DNA from 3 places in the Micromonospora sp. Utrum1 genome. Region 3 is predicted to be linked to each of the others. Evidence: predicted binding sites of a transcription regulator. Region 3 holds the regulator's gene; each other region holds the start of a gene.
The links. The regulator HrcA, encoded in region 3, represses chaperone genes, less so after heat shock. The targets are predictions, from matches to a motif close to GGTTNGCACNCTCNNNNNGAGNGTGCNAACC.

Region 1 (7,184 bases), 940 kb from region 3:
GCCCCTACTGATCTGGTGGCTACCTGTTGCATGATGGCGGGCATGACGGAGACCCCGCACCCCCTGTACGACAGGCACGCCGAGACCCTCAACCGGGCGCTGACCGCGATCACGGAGCGCGGGTACTGGTCCGCATATCCCGAGTCGCCCAGCCCTCGGGTCTACGGCGAGACCGCCGCCGCCGACGGCAAGGCCGCCTTCGAGGCGTACCTGGGCGGCGAGTTCCCGCTCGACCAGGCCGGCGACGGCGACACGGTCGCCACCGAGACCAGCCCGTTCGGCGTGGCGCTCGACGTGCGCTACCCGCACGCCACCGCCGACCAGCTCGTGGCCGCCGCGACCGCCGCCCTGCCGGCCTGGCGCGACGCCGGCCCGCAGGCCCGGGTGGGGGTCTGCCTGGAGATCCTCGACCGGCTGCACAAGAACGTGTTCGAGCTGGCCAACGCGGTGCAGTTCACCAGCGGCCAGGCCTTCGTGATGGCCTTCCAGGCCGGCGGCGCGCACGCGCTGGACCGGGCGCTGGAGGCGATCGCCTACGCGTACGCCGAGATGACCCGGCACCCGGGCACGGCCGGCTGGGAGAAGGCCGCCGGCAAGGGCGACCCGCTGCGGATGAGCAAGACGTTCCACGTGGTGCCGCGCGGCGTGGCGCTGGTGATCGGCTGCAACACCTTCCCGACCTGGAACTCGTACCCCGGGCTCTTCGCCTCGCTGGCCACCGGCAACCCGGTGGTCGTCAAGCCGCACCCGCGCGCCGTGCTGCCGCTCGCCATCACGGTGAAGTACGCCCGCCAGGTGCTCGCCGAGGCCGGCTTCGACCCCAACCTGGTGCAGCTCGCCCCCGAGGCCGACGGCGAGAAGCTCGCCTCGACCCTGGCCCTGCACCCGGCCGTCCGGATCGTCGACTTCACCGGCTCCACCGAGTACGGCGACTGGCTGGAGGCGAACGCCCGGCAGGCCGCCGTCTACACCGAGAAGGCCGGCCTGAACACGGTGGTGATCGACTCCACCGACGACTTCGCCGGGATGTGCCGCAACCTGGGCTTCACGCTGACCCTCTACAGCGGCCAGATGTGCACCACCTCGCAGAACCTGCTCATCCCCCGCGACGGCATCGAGACCGACCAGGGGCACAAGAGCTTCGACGAGGTCGCCGCCGGCATCGCCGGAGCGGTCGCCAAGCTCACCGCCGACCCGGCCCGGGGCGTCGAGCTGACCGGCGCGATCGTCAACGACGGCGTGCTGGAGCGGCTGGAGGAGGTCACCAAGGTCGGCGAGCCGGTGCTGGAGTCGCGGACCGTGGCGCACCCGTCCTTCCCGGACGCGGTGGTGCGGACGCCCACCGTCGTCAAGCTGGACGCGACCGACACCGCGACCTACTCCCGCGAGTGGTTCGGCCCGATCTCGTTCGCCATCGCGACCGACTCGACCGGGCACAGCCTGGAGATCCTCCGCTCGACGGTCGGAGAGAAGGGCGCCCTGACCGCCGGCGTCTACTCCACCGACGAGGCGGTGCTGGACGCGGCCGAGGCGGCGGCGATCGACGCCGGGGTGCACCTGTCCTGCAACCTGACCGGCGGGGTGTTCGTCAACCAGTCGGCGGCATTCTCCGACTTCCACGGCTCGGGGGCGAACCCGGCGGCGAACTCGGCGCTGACGGACGGGGCGTACGTGGCGAACCGGTTCCGGATCGTGCAGAGCCGCCGGCACGTCTGATCTTGCTGTGGGGGTTTCCGGGGCAGACCACCTCGCTCCGTTCGGTCAGGCTTGATCCCTCCGCGAGGCGGCCTGCCTCGGAAACCCGACCTGGTCGTTGTGGTCTCGGCTCTCGGCCGGGGATGGGGTGATCTTGGGCGTGCTGCCCGGGGTCGGGTTCCCGGTCAGCGGGGTGGGGTCAGGCTGGGCGGCGCATCTGGAGTTCGGTGAGGGCGGGGATCCTGGGGTGCGGGACGCGCACGCCGGTGTCCACGAAGCCCAGCTTCTCGTACGCCCGGCAGGCCCGGTCGTTGCCGACCACCACCTCCAGCATCAGCTCCGGCCGACCGCACGCCCGGGACCAGGCGGCCACCTCGTCCACCAGTGCGCCGAGCAGCCCCCTGCCCCGCCAGAGCGGCGTGATGTAGACCGCGTAGATCACGGTCAGCCCCGGCTCGTCCGGGGCGACCGTGCCGCCGGCGTGGCCGACCAGGCGGCCGCCCGGGTCGGCGACGAACTGGGCGTTGTGATCGCCCTGCGAGACGGCGGCGATCCGGGCCGCGTAGTCGGCGTGCGGCCGGGCGGCGGCCTCGGCCACGGTCTCCAGGAACGCCAGCGGGGAGTCGGCCAGCATCTCCAGGCGGAGCGCCCGCATCCGAGCGGCGTCCGCCGGGCGGACCCGGCGGACGGTGGTTGTCGTGGTGGGCGCGCTGGTCATGTGGCATGCATACCGGAAGGGCCCGTACCCGCGCCCGGCCGGGCTCGGAGAGTGACCGGAATATGCCCGATTTGTGGTCGTGCGCGGTCGTCACGCCTCGTGTAGCGTGCGATTTCGGTCACTCAATTCAGCGGCGCCGATCGCTGAATGGGTGGCTCACCGGTGCCGGTCCGCCGGTCTCCGGGGTTGTGGAACGCCGCGCAGAGTGAGGAAGTGCACCGTGGCACAGGGCACCGTCAAGTGGTTCAACTCCGAAAAGGGCTACGGCTTCATCGCCGTCGACGGCGGGCAGGACGTCTTCGTCCACTTCTCCGCGATCGAGATGGACGGCTACAAGGCGTTGGACGACGGCCAGCGGGTCGAGTTCGAGATCGCCCAGGGCCAGAAGGGCCCACAGGCCGAGCGGGTCCGCGTCATCGCCTGATCTTTCGTGGCCGCCGCCCGATCGGCGGCCGCTCCACCCCGACGAGGGGGCTGCGGTGCCGGCCCGCGCCGTGGAAGATCATGAGCCGTTCCAGCCGTCGCTGCTGAGGAGGGCTCATGTCCGACCTGCCCCCGTCGGGTTCCACCGCGCCCGGGCCGTCCACCCCGACCGACCCGGGCCGGCCCCCCGCCCAGGCCGACCCGACCGTGCCGGCACAACCCGGCGCGGCGGTTCGGCCAGCCGTGCCGGAGCAACCCGGCTCGTCCGCGCCATCCGCCTACCCCGCCGTGCCGGCGCAACCCGGCCCGGCCGCCAACCCGGTCGCGCCGGCCCAGCCCGGCTGGCCGGCTGACCCGGCCGCGCCGGCCCAGCCCGCCTGGCCGGCCAACCTGGCCGCGCCCACCCAGCCCGGCTGGCCGCCCAACCCCGGCGGGTTCGCCCAGCCCGGCCCGCCGCCCGGCGCCGGTGGGTTCGCCGCCCCCGGCCAGCCCGGCTCCGGCGGGCCGCAGCCCTGGGACCCGGCGGCGCCGGCCGGGCCGCCGCAGGGCTGGTCCTGGCCGGCCGGTGGCGCTCCGCTGCCCGGCGCGGCCCACCCGGGCTACCCGCTGCCGGGCCAGCCGTACGGCTGGCACCCGGGCTTCGACCCGCAGGACCCGCTGGTGACCCCGCCGCACGCGGGCGTCGGCGGCTGGTTCAGCCGGTGCGGGGGCGCGCTGCGGCGCGGCTGGCGACAGCTCCTGCCGATCATGCTGCTCACCCAGACGGTCCCGGCGGCGGTGATCGCGGTCCTCTCGCTCGCCTTCGCTCCGACCGACCAGCCGGTCACCGGCCCGGGCGGCGCCCCGGTGCTGCCGGACGGCTACTTCGAGCACATTTTCGCCTTCTACGGCGTGGTGCTCCTCGCCGCCCTGATCTTCGGCCCGCTGCAGAGCACCGGCTGGGCCGCCGGCACCTGGGTGGTCGCCCGGCAGGCGGCCGGCGAGCCGGTCGGCGTCGGCGCGGCCCTCCGCTACGGGCTGCGCCGCGCCCTCGGCCTCTGGGGCTGGACCCTCGTGGTCTCGCTGCTGATCACGGTCGGCGCCTGCTTCTGCCTGCTGCCCGGCCTCTACGCGGCCTGCGCGTTCGCCCTGTTCGGCCCGATCTACCTGTTCGAGCGGCAGGAGCCGGTCGGCCGCGCCTGGCAGATGTTCCACCAGCGGTTCGGCATGGTGCTGGGCCGGGTGGCGCTGGTCGGGTGCGCACTGATCGCCGCGGCGGTGCTGGACGGCGTGCTGGGGGTGGTCAACCAGCTCATCTTCGGGATGGACCCGCTGGCCGCTCCGGGCAGCGCCGCCGGCGCTGTGGCCGTGGCCGTGGTGAGCGCCGTGCTGGCCACCCCGGCCTACCTGGCGCAGCTCGTCGGGCTGGTCGCCGCGTACGCCGAACAGCGGGCCCACGAAGGCCCGGTGAACGCCGCCCGACTGGCCGCGGAACTCGGCTGAGCGGGGACGTCGTGCTTGCACTCGGCAAGGGAGAGTGCTAAACAGGTCATTGGCACTCGCGTACGGTGAGTGCCAATGGTCGGGGCGGTAGGGCCACGGTCGTGCCGGTGCCGAAATGGCGCCGGAGCGGCACGGGGCCGGTCGTCGCGGGCTGTCCGGCCCGACCGAGGAGACGTCGTCGTCGCCAGGTGGCGACGTCCCCAAGGTGCGTACACCAGACGGCCCATCCGGGGAACCCTCGGGTGGCCCGTGAGTGTCCAGGAGGACAACGCCGTATGGCCAAGATGATCGCGTTCGACGAAGAGGCGCGCCGCGGCCTCGAGCGGGGCATGAACCAGCTCGCCGACGCCGTGAAGGTGACGCTCGGCCCCAAGGGCCGCAACGTCGTGCTCGAGAAGAAGTGGGGTGCCCCCACCATCACCAACGATGGTGTGAGCATCGCCAAGGAGATCGAGCTCGAGGACCCCTACGAGAAGATCGGCGCCGAGCTGGTCAAGGAGGTCGCGAAGAAGACCGACGACGTGGCCGGTGACGGCACGACGACGGCGACCGTCCTGGCTCAGGCCCTGGTTCGTGAGGGTCTGCGCAACGTGGCCGCCGGCGCCAACCCGATGGCCCTGAAGCGGGGCATCGAGGCCGCCGTGGCCAACGTCTCGGAGGAGCTGCTGAAGCTCGCCAAGGACGTGGAGACCAAGGAGCAGATCGCCTCCACCGCCTCCATCTCCGCCGCTGACCCCAGCGTCGGAGAGATCATCGCCGAGGCGATGGACAAGGTCGGCAAGGAAGGCGTCATCACCGTCGAGGAGAGCAACACCTTCGGCCTCGAGCTCGAGCTCACCGAGGGCATGCGCTTCGACAAGGGCTACATCTCCGCCTACTTCATGACCGACCCGGAGCGTATGGAGGCCGTCTTCGACGACCCGTACCTCCTGATCGTCAACAGCAAGATCTCGTCGGTGAAGGACCTGCTCCCGATCCTGGAGAAGGTCATGCAGTCGGGCAAGCCGCTGCTGATCATCTCCGAGGACATCGAGGGCGAGGCCCTGGCCACCCTGGTGGTCAACAAGGTCCGCGGCACCTTCAAGTCGGTCGCCGTCAAGGCGCCGGGCTTCGGTGACCGCCGCAAGGCCATGCTGGCCGACATCGCCATCCTCACCGGTGGTCAGGTCATCAGCGAGGAGGTCGGCCTCAAGCTGGACGCCGTCAGCCTCGACATGCTGGGCCGCGCCCGCAAGGTCGTGGTGACCAAGGACGAGACCACCATCGTCGACGGTGCCGGCGACGCCGACCAGATCCAGGGCCGGGTCAACCAGATCCGGGCCGAGATCGAGAAGAGCGACTCCGACTACGACCGCGAGAAGCTGCAGGAGCGCCTGGCCAAGCTGGCCGGCGGTGTTGCGGTGATCAAGGTCGGCGCGGCCACCGAGGTCGAGCTGAAGGAGCGCAAGCACCGCATCGAGGACGCCGTCCGCAACGCGAAGGCCGCCGTCGAGGAGGGCATCGTCCCGGGTGGTGGCGTCGCGCTGGTGCAGGCCGGCAAGACCGCCTTCGACAAGCTGGACCTGGCCGGCGACGAGGCGACCGGCGCGCAGATCGTCAAGATCGCGCTGGACGCCCCGCTGCGGCAGATCGCCGTCAACGCCGGCCTCGAGGGTGGCGTCGTCGTCGAGCGGGTCCGCAACCTCGACCCGGGTCACGGCCTCAACGCCGCGACCGGCGAGTACGTGGACCTGCTGGCCGCGGGCATCATCGACCCGGCCAAGGTGACGCGTTCCGCGCTGCAGAACGCCGCCTCGATCGCCGCGCTGTTCCTCACCACCGAGGCCGTCGTGGCGGACAAGCCGGAGAAGACCCCGGCCGCCCCGGCTGGCCCGGGTGGCGGGGAGATGGACTTCTGAGTCCAGCTCCACCAGTACGCCGAAAGGGGGCGGGCCGCGTCAGCGGTCCGCCCCCTTTCCGTCTGTCTCAGGTCGGCAGTCGACGCTGGTTGCGTCGCTTGTGCGCCCGGTCGTACGGCGGTGTGCTCCGGATCGGCTCGTCCACCAGTTGCAGCGGTTCGTCGGTGGACGCTCCGTCGGCCCCGGTCATCTCCGCGAGCTGCTCGGCGTCGCCGAAGTCGAGCCGGTCGAACGGCAGCTGGCCGGGAAGCTCGCCGACCGGGCGCCAGCTCGCCGGCTGGTCGTCGGTCCGTTCGTCGTCCGTGGTCATGCCCGCCTCCTCTAATTCCCGACCGTAGGGGGCGGTCGATGCCGAGGAGGCCGAATGACGTTATTACCGTCTATGTAACTTTAATTACTTCTGTCCGTTCAGTGCCTTCCGGTACAGGAAGAACACCCGCTCGATCCGCGCGCCGGCCGCCCCCGAGTAGAACGGCACCGGGCCCGCCCAGCCGATCTGCGCCGACTCAATTCCGGCCGCCGCCTGGTCGCGCAGGCAGCGGCGGAGCAGCACCCCACCGATGCCCGATCCCTCGGCGGCCGGGGCGGTGCCCATCGGCCCGAACCAGCTCGGCCGCGACGACCCGTACGCGGCGAAGCCGAGGATCTCGCCGTCCCGCTCGGCCAGGTGCGCGCCGGCGTCCGGTCGCCCCACCGAGCTGGCCAGCTCACCGTCCCAGGCGCCGCCGAAGGTGGCCCGGGCGAACCCGGCCAGCGCCGGCAGGTCCGCCGGCTCGGCCCGGCGTACCGTCACGCCCCGCGCGGCCAGCCGCTCCTCGGCGGCCTCGGTGGAGCGCAGGGCCGCCGAGCCCGCGCTCAGGTCGGCGGTCATGTTCCACCCCGTCCGGTCCTGCCGGTAGCCGAGCCGCAGCGCGGCGCAGACCGCCGGGGTGTAGCGCACGTCGATGCCCGGCCAGGCGTAGTGCGGG
Region 2 (7,184 bases), 600 kb from region 3:
GCCGCGGCGACCAGGAAGCCGCCGGCGTTCCACCGGCAGAAGTCCCGGGCCTCCAGGTCGATCCACCCCACGACGCCGTACGACCCGGCGAGCAGCACGAGCAGGAGTCCGTAGGTCACCGCGAACCGGTTCGCGTCGGCGGCGCTCGCGCCGGGCAGGGAGGCGGCCAGCGCCAGCACCCCGAGCATCGCGGTGAGCTGCACCAGCCGGCTCGGCGGGCGGTCGTCGTCGAAGAGGTCGGCGAAGTAGGAGAAGCTGAACCACAGCCACCAGACCGCGCTGATCAGGCCGGCGAAGATCAGCACCCCGCGTGCCGACGGGTCGGCCACCAGCAGCTGGCCGAGCCGGAACACCGCGACCACGAAGACCAGGTCGAAGAAGAGTTCCAGCCAACTGGCCCGCCGGGCCGCGCCGTAGCCGTGGATCAGTGAGCGCCTGCGCCCCCGCCTGTCCTCCACCGGACGAGATTAGCGAGGATCAGTCCGGTATGTCCGCATCCATCGGACAAGACGTCCGCGTCAGCCCACCGTCACGGTGACGGTGTGCCAGCCGGTGGCGCCGTCCGGGGCGACCGGGCGCCGCCGCTCCGGCTGGGTCTCCCCGACGGCGTCGGTGGCCCGGACCTGGAGGGTGTGCTCGCCCGGCGTGGCGTCCCAGCGCCACGACCACTGCACCCAGGTGTCCACCGAGACCGTCGGGGCCAGGGTCGCCTCCTGCCACGGGCCGTCGTCGACGCGTACCTCGACGGTGCGGACGCCCCGGTGCTGGGCCCAGGCCACCCCGGCCACCATGACCGGACCGGCGGTGAGCCGGTTGCGCGGGCGGGGCGTGTCGATCCGGGACTGCGTCCTGATCGGCCCCTGCGCCGACCACCCGCGCGGCACCCAGTACGCGTCGAAGTCCGCGAACCTGGTCAGCTCCAACTCGGTCACCCACTTGCACGCCGAGACGTACCCGTAGAGGCCGGGCACCACCATCCGCACCGGGAAGCCGTGTTCGACCGGCAGCGGCTCGCCGTTCATCCCGACCGCGAGCAGCGCGTCCCGCCCGTCCCGCAGCACGGCGGTGGGAGTGCCGCAGGTCCAGCCGTCGACCGACCGGCCGACCACCTGGTCCGCCCCCTCCTCCGGCTCGGCCTCGTCCAGCAACTCCTTGATCGGCACGCCCAGCCAGCGGGCGTTGCCGATCAGGTCCCCGCCCACCTCGTTGGAGACGCAGGCCAGGGTGACGTACCGCTCGACCATCGGCCGGGCGAGCAGGTCGTCGAAGCTCAGCTCGATCGGGTTGCGGACCCGGCCGTGGATGCGCAGCCGCCAGGTCGCCGGGTCCACCTGCGGCACCACCAGGGCGGTGTCGATCCGGTAGAACTCCCGGTTCGGGGTGACGAAGGGGGCGAGCCGGCTCACCGCGAGGTCCGCACCGGCCGGCACCGGCGCGGCGGGTGCGACCGGGGCGGGCAGCTTCACCGCCTCCCGGGCCGCCGAGACGCCCCGCCGCCCGGCCAGCCAGTGCCCGCCGAGCCCGGCAACCGCCGCCGTGCCGGCCAGCAGGCCGACGCCGCGCAGGAACCGCCGTCGCGACTCGTGGTCGCCGGGCTCCAGCGGCTCCCACCCGGCCGAGGGCTCCTCGGGTGCGAGCGCGGCGACGATCGGGGGCGGTGTGGGCGCGGACAGCGAGGGCTCGGGCGGCGTGGCCGGCGCCGGCGTCTGCGAGGTGGCCGACGGCCGGGACGAGGTCGACGGCTCGGCGTCCCCCCGCAGCGGGCCGGCCAGGAAGGCCCAGAGCGTGAGCGCCCCCAGCCCGCCGCCGACCAGGGAGGGCAGCGCGTCGGAGGCGTCCGCGCCGGCCCGGGTCAGCGCGGCGGCCACCCCGAGGGCGGCGAACGCCGCGATGCCGGCCAGGCCGATCCGGAGCCGCCGGGCCGCCAGCACGCCGAGCAGCGCGGCGATCGCGGCCAGCAGCACCGCCGTGCCGATCAGCAGGGCGATCTTGTCGTAGCGGCCGAAGACCGCGATGGCGAACTGCTTGAGCGGCTCGGGCACCAGGTCGACCACCAGCCCGCCGACCGCGATCAGGGGCGCGGACCGGGGGCCGGTGAGGACGGCCACCGGTTCGGCCACCCCGATCGCGACGGCCGCGGCGGTGACCCCGGCCAGCGCGGCTCGACCGCGCGAGATGCTGCTCACGGCGACCAGTGTCGTCGGTCGGAGCGGGCGACCGCCAACCTCGTCACCGTTCCGTAAGCGGATACGGGTCAGGGCACACCGCCGCGTGGCGGTGTGCCCTGACGTCAGGCCGTACGGCGCGGGATCAGAAGCCCGGGCCGTGCTGGTGGCCGTGGCCGTGACCGTGGCCGTGACCGGCGGCGGCCGGCTCGGCCTTCGCCGGCTTCTCCACCACGAGGCTCTCGGTGGTGAGCAGCAGGCCGGCGATCGACGCCGCGTTGGTGACCGCGTTGCGGGTCACCTTCACCGGGTCGAGGATGCCGGACTTGACCAGGTCGACGTACTCGCCGGTGGCGGCGTCGAGGCCGTTGCCCCACTCCTGGCCGGCGACCTTCTGCACCACCACGTAGCCGTCGTGGCCGGCGTTCTGGGCGATCCAGCGCAGCGGCTCGACCAGCGACTTGCGCACGATCGAGACGCCGACCTTCTCGTCACCGGTGAAGCCCAGGTCGTCGTCGAGCACCGGCAGGATCTGGGCCAGGGCGGCGCCGCCACCCGGGACCGTGCCCTCCTCGACCGCGGCCTTGGTCGCGGCGATGGCGTCCTCGATGCGGTGCTTGCGCTCCTTCATCTCGACCTCGGTGGCCGCGCCGACCTTGATCACCGCGATGCCGCCGGAGAGCTTCGCCAGCCGCTCGGCCAGCTTCTCCCTGTCCCACTCGGAGTCCGAGGCCTCGATCTCCTTGCGGATCTGGGCGACCCGGTCGGCGACCTCGGCGGCCTGGCCGCCACCGTCGACGACCGTGGTGTTCTCCTTGTCGACCACCACGCGGCGGGCGGTGCCGAGCACCTCGAGGCCGACCTGGTCGAGCTTGTAGCCCAGCTCCGGGGCGACCAGCTCGGCGCCGGTCAGGATCGCCATGTCCTGGAGCATCGCCTTGCGGCGGTCGCCGAAGCCGGGGGCCTTCACGGCGCAGACCTTGATGGTCTTGCGGATCGCGTTGACCACCAGCGTGGACAGGGCCTGGCCCTCGACGTCCTCGGCGATGATGAGCAGCGGCTTGTTGTTCTGGAGAACCTTCTCCAGCAGCGGCAGCAGCTCCTCGATCGCCGAGATCTTCTGCGTGGTGATCAGGATGTACGGGTCCTCCAGGACCGCCTCCTGCCCCTCCACGTCGGTGACGAAGTTCGGCGAGATGAAGCCCTTGTCGAACTGGAGACCCTCGGTCACCTCCAGCTCGGTGGTGAGGGCGGAGCCCTCCTCGACGGTGATGACACCGTCGCGGCCGACCCGCTCCATCGCCTCGGCGATCAGCTCGCCGATGGTGGCGTCCTGCGCGGAGATCGTCGCGACGTGCGCGATCGACTCCTTGTCGGCCACCTCGACGGCCCGGCCGAGCAGCGCCTCGGAGACCTTGGCGGCCGCCGCGTCGATGCCCCGCTTGAGGCCGGCCGGGTTGGTTCCGGCGGTCACGTTGCGCAGGCCCTCGCGGACCATGGCCTGGGCCAGCACGGTCGCGGTGGTGGTCCCGTCGCCGGCGACGTCGTTGGTCTTGGTCGCCACCTCCTTGACCAGCTGCGCGCCGAGGTTCTCGTAGGGGTTGGTGAGCTCGATCTCCTTGGCGATGGTCACGCCGTCGTTGGTGATCGTGGGCGCACCAAACTTCTTGTCCAGGACGACGTTGCGCCCGCGCGGGCCGAGAGTGACCTTGACCGCGTCCGCGAGGGCGTTGACACCGTGCTCCAGCAGGTGCCGGGCGTCGTCCGAGAAGCTCAGGATCTTCGCCATCTGTATCCCTTCGAAGCGTCGTTGCCCCGGCCCGGCGAGCCGGACCGGGGCAACGACACTGATCGGTTGCTTACTTCTCGATGACCGCGAGGACGTCGCGGGCGGAGAGCACCAGGTACTCCTCGCCGGCGTACTTGACCTCGGTGCCGCCGTACTTCGAGTAGAGGACGGTGTCGCCGACCTTGACGTCGATCGGCACGCGGTTGCCCTTGTCGTCGATCCGGCCCGGGCCGACAGCGAGGACGGTGCCCTCCTGCGGCTTCTCCTTGGCGGTGTCGGGGATCACGATGCCCGAGGCGGTGGTGGTCTCGGCCTCGTTCGCCTGGACCACGATGCGGTCCTCGAGCGGCTTGATCGCAACCTTGGTCGCGGTAGTCACGGGCATACCCTCCTGGGGTACTTGGTGTCGTTGCCGGTCGGCACGCCGACCAGCGTCAATCTGCCACATGCCACCGGGCGGGGCCGTCGTCGCGGGTGCCGGTCCGCCTGGCGCTCAACCCCCGGACACCAGGGCCCGGGCGTTGGCACCCTCAGGGTGAGAGTGCTAATCGCAGGTTATTCCTCGGCTAGCACTCCGTCAAGGAGAGTGCCAACGCGCCGCACCTCGTGTCGCCACAGTTCCGCCACTCGTTCCCGCAACACGCCCGGAGCGCCTCGACGTGCGGTGACCGGATCCCTACCTTCCGGAGCCGAAGCCGTCGAGGAAGGAGGGCCGGATGACCCAGGTGCCGACGCTGACGTTCCTGCGTGACCAGCTCCGGCGGGCGCGCCAGGCGCGTGGGCTGAGCCAGGAGGAGCTGGGCAAGCTGGTCAACTACTCGTCGTCGCAGGTCAGCGCGGTGGAGACCGGCGAACGGCCGGTCCGGCCGGACTACGTGGCCCGGGTCGACGCGGTGCTCAAGACCGGCGGCCTCTTCGCCACCATGCTGGAGCTGATCCGGTTCCACGCCGCCCCCGACTGGTTCCGCCCGTGGGAGGAGATCGAACGGGAGGCCACCTCACTCCGCTGGTACGACCCCACCGTCATCCCCGGCCTGCTGCAGACCGAGGGCTACGCGCGGGCGATGCTCAGCATGGGCGGGGCTATGACGATCGAGGAGGTCGAGGCGAGGGTGGTGGCCCGGCTCGCCCGGCAGGCTGTGCTGACCGGCGACCAGCGACCACAGTTCGTCGCGGTGCTGGAGGAGCAGGCGCTGCGCCGACAGGTCGGCGAACGGGCCGCGATGCGCGAGCAGCTGGCGCACCTGCTGGCCGTCGGAGCCGAGCCGAACGTGCAGGTGCGCCTGGTGCCGGCCGGCTCCCCCTGGCACATCGGACTCGGCGGGCCGTTCATCCTGGCCCGCCTCGCGAGCGGCGCCGAGCTGGGCCACCTCGACAACCAACTCCGCGGGCAGACCGTGGACGGCCCGAACGACATTGCCACCCTCGGGCGGCGCTGGGAGACTGTCGCCGGTGAGGCGCTGCCATGCCGACAGTCCGCCCGGCTGATCGAGGAAGTGGTGACGACATGGACCTGAGCCGCGCCTCCTGGCGCAAGGCGTCCCGCAGCAATGCCAACGGTGGTGCCTGCGTCGAGGTCGCCGACGACCTGCCGGGCGTCGTGGCCGTCCGGGACAGCAAGGACCCGAGCGGCCCGGTGCTCACCTTCGACCCGGCGAGCTGGCGGGCCTTCGTCGCCGCCGCCCCGGCCCCTCGCTGACACCACCGTCGGGGACCGGCCGCCGAGCGCGATCGATCGACTCCAGGTCGCCGACCTGGCGGCATCCGCACACTCCGGACACCGCCACCCCGCCGAGCTGGAGTCGATCACGACCATCGCAGGGGCCCGGGCCAGCCGGAGCGGACGCGGCCGGGAGAATGCCCGCGTGGACCTGGAACAGTTCGCCGCCCTGCGTACCCCCGAGGGGTCGGCCGCGCTCGACGCGGCGGCGCGGGTGGCCGGCGGCGACCCGCTGACGGCGGCGGCCGCGCTCCGCTCCGGCGGGGTGCCGGCCGACCTCGCGGCGGCGGCGTTGACCCAGGCGGAGCTGCGCCGCCGCGCAGTCGGCAAGTTCGGCCCGGCGGCCCTCGCCATGTTCTTCACCCGGGCGGGCCTGGAGCAGGCCACCCGGGGGGTCGTCGCGCAACGCCGGGCGGAGCGGCTGCGCACGGCGGGCGTCGCCACGCTCGCCGATTTGGGCTGCGGCCTCGGGGCGGACGCGCTCGCCGCGGCCCGGGCCGGCATCCGGGTGTACGGCGTCGAGGCCGACCCGCTGACCGCCGCGATGGCCGCCGCGAACGCCGAGGCGGCCGGGCTGGCCGACCGGTTCACGGTGGAGTGCGGGGACGCCACGGCGTTCGACGTGACCCGGGTCGACGGGGCCTTCTGCGACCCGGCCCGGCGGAAGGCCGGCACCGGCCGGCGGATCTTCGACCCGAACGCCTACTCGCCGCCCTGGGACTTCGTGACCGGGCTGGCCGAGCGGGTGCCGCACACGGTGGTGAAGGTGGCCCCGGGGCTGGACCACGCGCTGATCCCGGTGGGCGCCGAGGCCGAGTGGGTGAGCGTCGACGGCGACCTGGTCGAGGCCGCGCTCTGGTGCGGCGCGCTGGCCGCGGTGCCCCGCCGGGCCACCCTGCTCCGGGGCGACGCCGCACACGTGCTGACCGGCGCGGGTGACGCGGAGGCCCCGGTCGGGGCGGCCCGCCGCTTCCTCTACGACCCGGACCCGGCGGTGGTGCGCGCGCACCTGGTCGCCGAGTTGGCCGGCGACCTCGACGCGACGCTGGCCGACCCGAGCATCGCCTACCTCTACGGCGACGAGGCCCGACCGACCCCGTTCGCCCGCTGCCTGGAGATCACCGACGTGCTGCCGTTCTCGCTGAAGCGGCTGCGCGCCCTGCTGCGGGAGCGCCGGGTGGGCCGGGTGGAGATCCTCAAGCGCGGTTCGGCGCTGGAGCCGGAGAAGCTGCGCCGCGACCTGAAGCTGGCCGGCGACGAGGCGGCCAGCCTGGTGCTGACCCGGGTCGCCGGCGCTCCCACCGTGCTGATCTGCCGGCCGCTTCCCGCCTGACGGTTTTCCGCTCGCCCGGCGGGCGGCGGCCGGTTAGCTTGTCGCTCATGGCGGGACAGGGCACTCCGGCGACGGCACTGCTGACCAAGCGGAAGATCTCGCACAGCACCCACCCGTACGACGTCTCCCCGGACGCGCCGAACTACGGCGCGCTGGTCGCGGCGGCCCTCGGGGTTC
Region 3 (7,184 bases):
AGTCGTCCCGCACCGGCTCAGGCATGATGTGCCGCGTGACTTCTCGGGCGGTACTGGTGACGGGGGCCTCGCGCGGCATCGGCCGCGCGGTGGCGCGGGCGTTCGCGGCGGGCGGGGACCGGGTGGCGATCCACCACCGGGACTCCGCCGAGCTGGCCGAGGCGCTGCGGGCGGACCTGCCCGGCGACGGGCACGTGGTGGTCCGCGCCGACCTGGCCGACCCGGACGCGGTCCGGGCCGTGGTGGACGAGGCGGCGCAGCGGCTGGGCGGCCTCGACGTCCTGGTCAACAACGCCGGGGTGTTCGGCCCGGCCGATCCGCCGCACCCGGTCTTCGAGAGCAGCTACGAGCAGTGGCGGCAGCGCTGGCGCGAGGTGCTGGACACCAACCTGTTCGGCGCGGCGAACGCCGCCTGGTGCGCCGCCCAGCACATGCGCGAGCGGGGCGGGCGGATCATCAACGTCTCCTCCCGGGGCGCGTTCCGGGGCGAGCCGGCCAACCCGGCGTACGGAGCCAGCAAGGCGGGGATGAACGCGATGGCCCAGTCCCTCGCGGTGGCGCTGGCGCCCTACGGCATCGCGGTGGCGAGCGTGGCCCCCGGCTTCGTCGAGACCGACATGACCAACGAGCACCTGAAGAGCACGCGGGGCGACGCGGTCCGCGCCCAGTCCCCGTTCCAGCGGGTGGCCCGCCCCGAGGAGATCGCCGCCGCGGTGCACTGGCTGGCCAGCCCCGAGGCCGAATGGGCCTCCGGCACCATCATCGACCTCAACGGCGCCTCCTACCTGCGCACCTGACGGCCGCCTGAGGGAGCACCGGGCACCCGTCGCGCCCGCTCTGCTCTGCAGCCGCCCACGCGGCACCGACCGGTTGCCGTGTGTTGCGTCCGTGGCTGCAGAGCAGAGGCGGATGCGGGAGGTGCCCGGGGTGCCGCGACCCGCGCGGCGGCGGAGGACCGGCCGGTCTACCAGCGACGCAGGCGGGCGGACAACACGCTGAGCGCGGCCACCCCGGCCGTCGACGTGCGCAGCACCGCGGGGCCGAGCCGCACCGTACGGGCGCCGGCCTCGGTGAAGGCGGCCAGCTCGGTGGGTGCGATGCCGCCCTCCGGACCGACCACCAGGACGATCTCGCCGGCGTCGGGCAGGGCGGCGGTGGTCAGCCGCTCCTCGGCCTCCTCGTGCAGGACGAACGCGGCGGCCACGCCGGCGATCCGCCGGGTCACCGTGGTGGTGGACTCGTCGGGCGAGCCTGCCACCACCGGCAGCCACGGGCGGCGGGCCTGCTTGGCGGCCTCCCGGGCGGTCGCCGCCCACTTCTCCCGGGCCCGTACGCCCCGCTCCCCGCGCCACTGGCTCACCGAGCGGGACGCCGCCCAGGGGACGATCTCGTCCACCCCGACCTCGGTCATCGCCTGCACGGCCAGCTCGCCCCGGTCGCCCTTGGCGATGCCCTGCACCACGACCAGCCGGGGGACGGACGCGTCCACGTACCCCCGGGAGGTGACCCGGAGGTCGAGGGTGCCCCTGCCGACGGCGCTGACCACCGCGGCGGCCGTGCCGCCCCGCCCGTCGGCGAGCAGCAGTTCCTCGCCGACGCGCAGCCGCTGCACGGTGGCCGCGTGGTGCCCCTCCGGGCCGTCCAGCGTCAGCGTGTCACCGGCCGGCAGCGCCTCGACCAGGAACAGCGGCGCGGACACCTCAGGCGTGCCCGTTGAAGGCGTCGCGCATCCGGGAGAAGAAGCCGCCCTGCTTGCTCAGCTCGGCGACCTCCTCGCCGCGGGTCTTGGCGAAGTCGCGCAGCATCCGCTCCTGGTCGGCGTCGAGCTTGGTCGGGGTCCGCACGTCGAGGTGCACGTAGAGGTCGCCGCGGCCGGTGCCGCGCAGGTGCGGCACGCCCCGGGCGCGCAGCCGCAGCGTGCTGCCCGGCTGGGTGCCCGACTTGACGTCGACCGTCTCCTCGCTGTCGAGGGTCTTGATGGTCAGCCGGGTGCCGAGCGCGGCGGCGGTCATCGGCACGGTGACCCGGCAGTGCAGGTCGTCGCCCTTGCGCGAGTAGACGTCGTGCGGCCGCTCGTGGATCTCCACGTAGAGGTCGCCGGCGGTGCCGCCGCCCGGACCCACCTCGCCCTGCTGGGCCAGCCGGATCCGCATGCCGTCCTCGACGCCCGCCGGGATCTTGACGGTGAGCGAGCGGCGGGTGCGCACCCGGCCGTCGCCCGCGCAGGTCGGGCAGGGGTGCGGGATGGTGGTGCCGTAGCCCTGGCAGACCGTGCACGGCCGGGCGGAGACCACCTGGCCGAGGAAGGTCCGCTGCACCGACTGCACCTCGCCCCGGCCGCCGCACGCCTCGCAGGTGGCCAGGTGGGTGCCGGCCGCGGTGCCGGCGCCGGAGCAGGTGGTGCAGAGCACGGCGGTGTCGACGGTGATCGGCGCCTCGACGCCGAACGCCGTCTCGTTCAGGTCCAGCTCCAGCCGCAGGATCGCGTCGGCGCCCGGCCGGGTACGCGGCCGCGGGCCCCGGCTGCCGCCCGCGGCGCCGCCGAAGAACGCGTCCATGATGTCCTGGAAGCCGACGAACGGGCCGGTGCCGCCCGGACCACCCGGGCCTCCCGCGCCCCCGCCGCCCGGGGCGAGCGGGTCGCCGCCCAGGTCGACGATCTGCCGTTTCCGATCGTCCGAGAGGACCTCGTACGCGGCGTTGATGTCCTTGAACTTCTCCTGTGCCTCCGGGTCCGGATTCACGTCCGGGTGGAACTGCCGCGCCAGCTTGCGGTAGGCGCGCTTGATCTCGTCGTCGGAGGCGTCCCGGCTCACGCCGAGAATGCCGTAGTAGTCCCTGGCCACTGCGTTCGGTGTCCTCATGTTCGTCTCGCGTTTGCGCCGGTCGTCGGCCGGAGCCGGCCGACGGCCCTGACTGGTCAGTTCTGGGCCAGCAGTTCGCCCACGTAGCGTGCCACGGCCCTCACCGTGGCGATGGTGCCGGGGTAGTCCATCCGGGTCGGGCCGAGCACGCCGAGACCACCCACGATCGTGCTGCCCGGGCCGTAGCCGGTGCTGACGATCGAGGCCGCGCGCAGGTTGTCGATCTCGTTCTCGTCGCCGATGAGCACTCGGGTGGTGCTCGGCTCGGCCTCCCCGATCAGCTTGAGCAGCACGACCTCCTCCTCGAGCGCCTCGAGGATCGGGCGCAGCGAACCCTGGAAGTCGAGCAGGCCGCCGCGGGTGAGGTTGGCCGTGCCGGCCAGCGCGATGCGCTCCTCGTGCCGCTCGACCAGCGTCTCCAGCAGCACGCTGGAGAGCGTGGCCATGGCCGGGCGCAGCTGCGGGGTGGACTCGTCGACCAGGGCCTGCACCAGCGGCGGGGTGTCGGAGAGCCGACTGCCGACCAGCTTCTCGTTGACCAGCCGGCGCAGGTCGGTCACGTCCTCGACGGCGACCGGCCCGGGCAGCTCGACCAGCCGCTGCTCGACCCGGCCGGTGTCGGCGATCATGACGACCATCAGCCGGGTGGTGGAGATCGGCACCAGCTCCAGGTGGCGCACCTTGGAGCGGGCCAGGCTGGGGTACTGCACCACGGCGACCTGCCGGGTGAGCTGGGCCAGCAGCCGGACGGTGCGGTGCACCACGTCGTCCAGGTCGACCGCGCCGACCAGGAAACGCTCGATGGCCCGGCGCTCGGCCGGGCTGAGCGGCTTGACCCGGGAGAGCCGGTCGACGAAGAGCCGATAGCCGCGGTCGGTGGGCACCCGGCCGGCGCTGGTGTGCGGCTGCCGGATGTAGCCCTCCTCCTCCAGCACCGCCATGTCGTTGCGGACGGTCGCCGGGGAGACGCCCAGCTGGTGGCGCTCGACCAGGGCCTTGCTGCCGACCGGCTCCTGCGTGGCGACGTAGTCCTCGACGATCGCGCGCAGCACGGCGAGCTTACGGTCGTCGAGACCCATCTCCCCACCTCCTGACGCACGTCGTCCGCACCGGCGGGCGGCGTCCGCCGGGCATCTGGCACTCGACTGTAGCGAGTGCCAGTCTACGTCGGCGTGCCCGCCGACGCGATGATCAGCGACGCACCTCCGGTGCGGCTCGCCGCACATCCGACCCGCCAGGGTCGAACAGCCGGACATCCCGGGCGATCCCGCTCTGGTGTGCCCTTGCCTGCGGGACCTACCGTGACGTCCATGACTGAACCTCCTCGCCCTCCAGGAGCGGGGGACTCCGGCGCCCCGCCGCCGGAGGCGACCCCGCCGTCGGCACCGTACGGCTCGTCGTCGGCGGACGAGCCTCCCACCGCACCACTGTCCGGGGCACCGGCGCCGGGCGGCTATCCCCCGCCCGGTGGCTATCCGCCGCCTGCCGGCGGCCAGCCGCCGTCGGGCGGTTACCCACCCCCGGGCGGCTACCCGCCGGGCGGCTACCCCCCGCCCGGCGCCGGCTACCCGGGCGGCGGCGCGTACGGGGCGCCCGCCGGCTACGCCAACAACGACGACAAGACCTGGGCCCTGGTCGCGCACTTCGGCGGGGCGGCCGGGATGTTCGTCGGCGGCGGCGTGCTGGGCTGGGTGGCCCCGCTGATCGCCCTGCTCGCCCGCGGCAACCAGTCGCCGACCGTCCGCGCGCACGCGATCGCCGCGCTCAACTTCCAGCTCATCTGGTCGATCATCGCGCTGGTCGGCTGGATCCTCGCCTGCATCCTGATCGGCTTCGTGATCGGATTCGGCGCGATGATCATCGGCATCATCTTCGGCATCCTGGCCGGGGTGAAGGCCAACGAGGGGCAGCTCTACCGCTACCCGATGTCGGCCAGCCTGATCAAGTGACCCCGTCCCGGCCGGCTCCCCCTCCGGGAGCCGGCCGGGCCCGGTCAGGGCAGCAGGTCGCGGACGACCGCGTCGGCGAGCAGCCGGCCGCGCAGGGTGAGCACGGCCCGCCCGGCGGCGTACGCGCCGGCGTCCAGCAGGCCGTCGGCCCGCGCCCGCTCGGCGCCCGCCCGGCCCGCCTCGTCCAGCCCGGACAGGGGCAGCCCGGCGGAGAGCCGCAGCCGCAGCATCACGTCCTCCATGTGCGCCTCGTCGGCGGTGAGCAGCTCCCGGGCCAGGCCGGGTGACTCCCCGGCGGCCAGCCGCTGCGCGTACGCCGTCGGGTGCTTGACGTTCCACCAGCGCACCCCGCCGACGTGGCTGTGCGCCCCCGGGCCGAGGCCCCACCAGTCGGCGCCGGTCCAGTAGAGCAGGTTGTGCCGGCACCGGGCCGCCGCCGAGCGGGCCCAGTTGGAGACCTCGTACCAGGAGAAGCCGGCCGCGGTGAGGGCGGCCTCCGCGGCCAGGTAGCGGTCCGCCGCCACGTCGTCGCTGGGGTACGGCAGCTCGCCGCGGCGCATCCGCGCGGCCAGCCGGGTGCCGTCCTCCACGATCAGGGCGTACGCGCTGACGTGGTCCACCCCCGCCGCGACCACCTGGTCCAGCGAGGCGGCGAAGTCCTCGGCGCTCTCCCCCGGCGTGCCGTAGATCAGGTCCAGGTTCACGTGGTCGAACCCGGCGCCCCGTGCCTCCAGCGCGGCGGCGGTGGCCCGACCGGCGCTGTGCTGCCGGTCGAGGATCGCCAGCACCCCCGGGGCCGCGGACTGCATGCCCAGCGAGATCCGGGTGTAGCCGGCGGCCCGCAGCGTCTTGAGCGATTCCGGGGTGACCGTCTCGGGATTGGCCTCGGTGGTCACCTCGGCGTCGGCGGCCAGCCCCCAGGTGCGGTCGATGCCGTCGAGGATCCGGGCCAGGTCGTCGGCGGGGAGCAGGGTGGGCGTGCCGCCGCCGACGAAGACGGTGTCCACCCGGGGCGGCGGGGTGTCGCCCAGCACCCGGCCGGCGAGGGCCAGCTCGGCCAGCACGGTGTCGGCGTACGTCTCCCGGCCGGCCCCGCCGCCCAGTTCGGCAGCGGTGTAGGTGTTGAAGTCGCAGTAGCCGCACCGGCTGGCGCAGAACGGGACGTGCACGTACACCCCGAAGCCACGCGCGCCGACGGCGCGGCGGGCGGCAGCGGGCAGCGCCCCGTCGCGCGGGACGGGTTCGCCTTCTGGAAGGACGCCGGGCATGGCCACTAGTGTGCCCGGCATGACCTCTCCGGACGCTCTCGTGCGGGTCGCCACGGCCCGTGGGGTGACCACCCTCACCCTGGACAGCCCGCACAACCGCAACGCGCTCTCCACCCCGCTGATGACCCAGCTGCTGGCCGGGCTGGCCGCGGCGGTCGCCGACGACGCGGTCCGGGCGATCGTGCTGGACCACACCGGCCCGGTGTTCTGCTCCGGGGCGGACCTGAAGGAGACCGCCGCCGCGTACGCCAGCGGGACGGTGCCGGCCGGGATGCTGGGCGACGTGCTGGTCGCGGTCCGGGAGTGCCCGAAGCCGGTGCTGGCGAGGGTGGCCGGGCCGGCGCGGGCCGGCGGGCTGGGCCTGATCGCTGCCGCGGACCTGGCGGTCTGCGCCGAGGCGGCCACGTTCGCCTTCACCGAGGTCCGGCTCGGGGTGATCCCCGCGGTGATCTCGGCGACCGTGCTGCCCCGGCTGCACCCCCGGGCCGCCGCCGAGCTGTACCTGACCGGCGACACCTTCGACGGCCGGCGGGCCGCCGAGATCGGCCTGGTCACCGCCGCCGTGCCGGCCGACGCGCTGGACGCCGCGGTGGACCGCTACCGCGCCTCGCTGGTGAAGGGCGCCCCGAAGGCCCTGGCCGGGACCAAGGACCTGCTGCGCCGCCCGGCCGCCACCGACCTGCGGGCCGAGATCGCCGAGTTGGCCGCCCTCTCCACCGGCTACTTCCTGTCCGAGGAGGGCCGGGAAGGCGTCCTCGCGTTCCGCGAGAAGCGGCCCGCGGCCTGGGTGCCCGCCGGAGACTGACGTGGGAACGCCCCGGACGCGGGGCGTGCCGGGTCGGTCACGCAGCGGGAGACGACCGGTCGGCCGACCCGGATACCGCAGTGAGCGACGTACGCTGGGCGGGCTGTCGGGACAGGAGGTGCGGGTGCGAACGCGAGCGGCGATCGTGGCATCGGGTGTGGTGGTGGCGGTCCTGGCCCTGCTCGGCGTGTGGTTCGTCGCGAAGCAGTTCGGGCACCAGCTGCAGCTGCCGATGGCCAGCCGGACCTGCACCGTCAAGGCCGACGGCGAGGTCGTGCTCAGCGCCGACCAGATGGCT

Region 1: the regulator HrcA is predicted to act here: its motif matches at 4,366-4,396, upstream of groL (chaperonin GroEL).
Region 2: the regulator HrcA is predicted to act here: its motif matches at 4,474-4,504, upstream of groES (co-chaperone GroES).

The regions. Positions count from the first base shown of each region.
Region 1 covers NZ_CM170071.1:7,136,813-7,143,996, reverse strand. Annotated here, with positions in the region: gene paaN (phenylacetic acid degradation protein PaaN) at 43-1,716, shown strand; gene AC0OLQ_RS33665 (GNAT family N-acetyltransferase) at 1,895-2,413, opposite strand; gene AC0OLQ_RS33660 (cold-shock protein) at 2,634-2,837, shown strand; gene AC0OLQ_RS33655 (hypothetical protein) at 2,954-4,318, shown strand; gene groL (chaperonin GroEL) at 4,594-6,216, shown strand; gene AC0OLQ_RS33645 (hypothetical protein) at 6,284-6,526, opposite strand; gene AC0OLQ_RS33640 (GNAT family N-acetyltransferase) at 6,611-7,184, opposite strand, start outside.
Region 2 covers NZ_CM170071.1:6,798,875-6,806,058, forward strand. Annotated here, with positions in the region: gene AC0OLQ_RS31910 (low temperature requirement protein A) at 1-458, opposite strand, end outside; partial or broken gene AC0OLQ_RS31915 (molybdopterin-dependent oxidoreductase) at 519-1,583, opposite strand; partial or broken gene AC0OLQ_RS31920 (molybdopterin-binding oxidoreductase) at 1,748-2,186, opposite strand; gene groL (chaperonin GroEL) at 2,311-3,954, opposite strand; gene groES (co-chaperone GroES) at 4,025-4,339, opposite strand; gene AC0OLQ_RS31935 (helix-turn-helix domain-containing protein) at 4,671-5,471, shown strand; gene AC0OLQ_RS31940 (DUF397 domain-containing protein) at 5,462-5,653, shown strand; gene AC0OLQ_RS31945 (THUMP-like domain-containing protein) at 5,820-7,007, shown strand; gene ybaK (Cys-tRNA(Pro) deacylase) at 7,055-7,184, shown strand, end outside.
Region 3 covers NZ_CM170071.1:6,194,259-6,201,442, forward strand. Annotated here, with positions in the region: gene AC0OLQ_RS29040 (SDR family NAD(P)-dependent oxidoreductase) at 36-797, shown strand; gene AC0OLQ_RS29045 (16S rRNA (uracil(1498)-N(3))-methyltransferase) at 965-1,699, opposite strand; gene dnaJ (molecular chaperone DnaJ) at 1,701-2,846, opposite strand; gene hrcA (heat-inducible transcriptional repressor HrcA) at 2,921-3,943, opposite strand; gene AC0OLQ_RS29060 (DUF4870 domain-containing protein) at 4,175-4,813, shown strand; gene hemW (radical SAM family heme chaperone HemW) at 4,858-6,081, opposite strand; gene AC0OLQ_RS29070 (enoyl-CoA hydratase-related protein) at 6,101-6,886, shown strand; gene AC0OLQ_RS29075 (hypothetical protein) at 7,005-7,184, shown strand, end outside.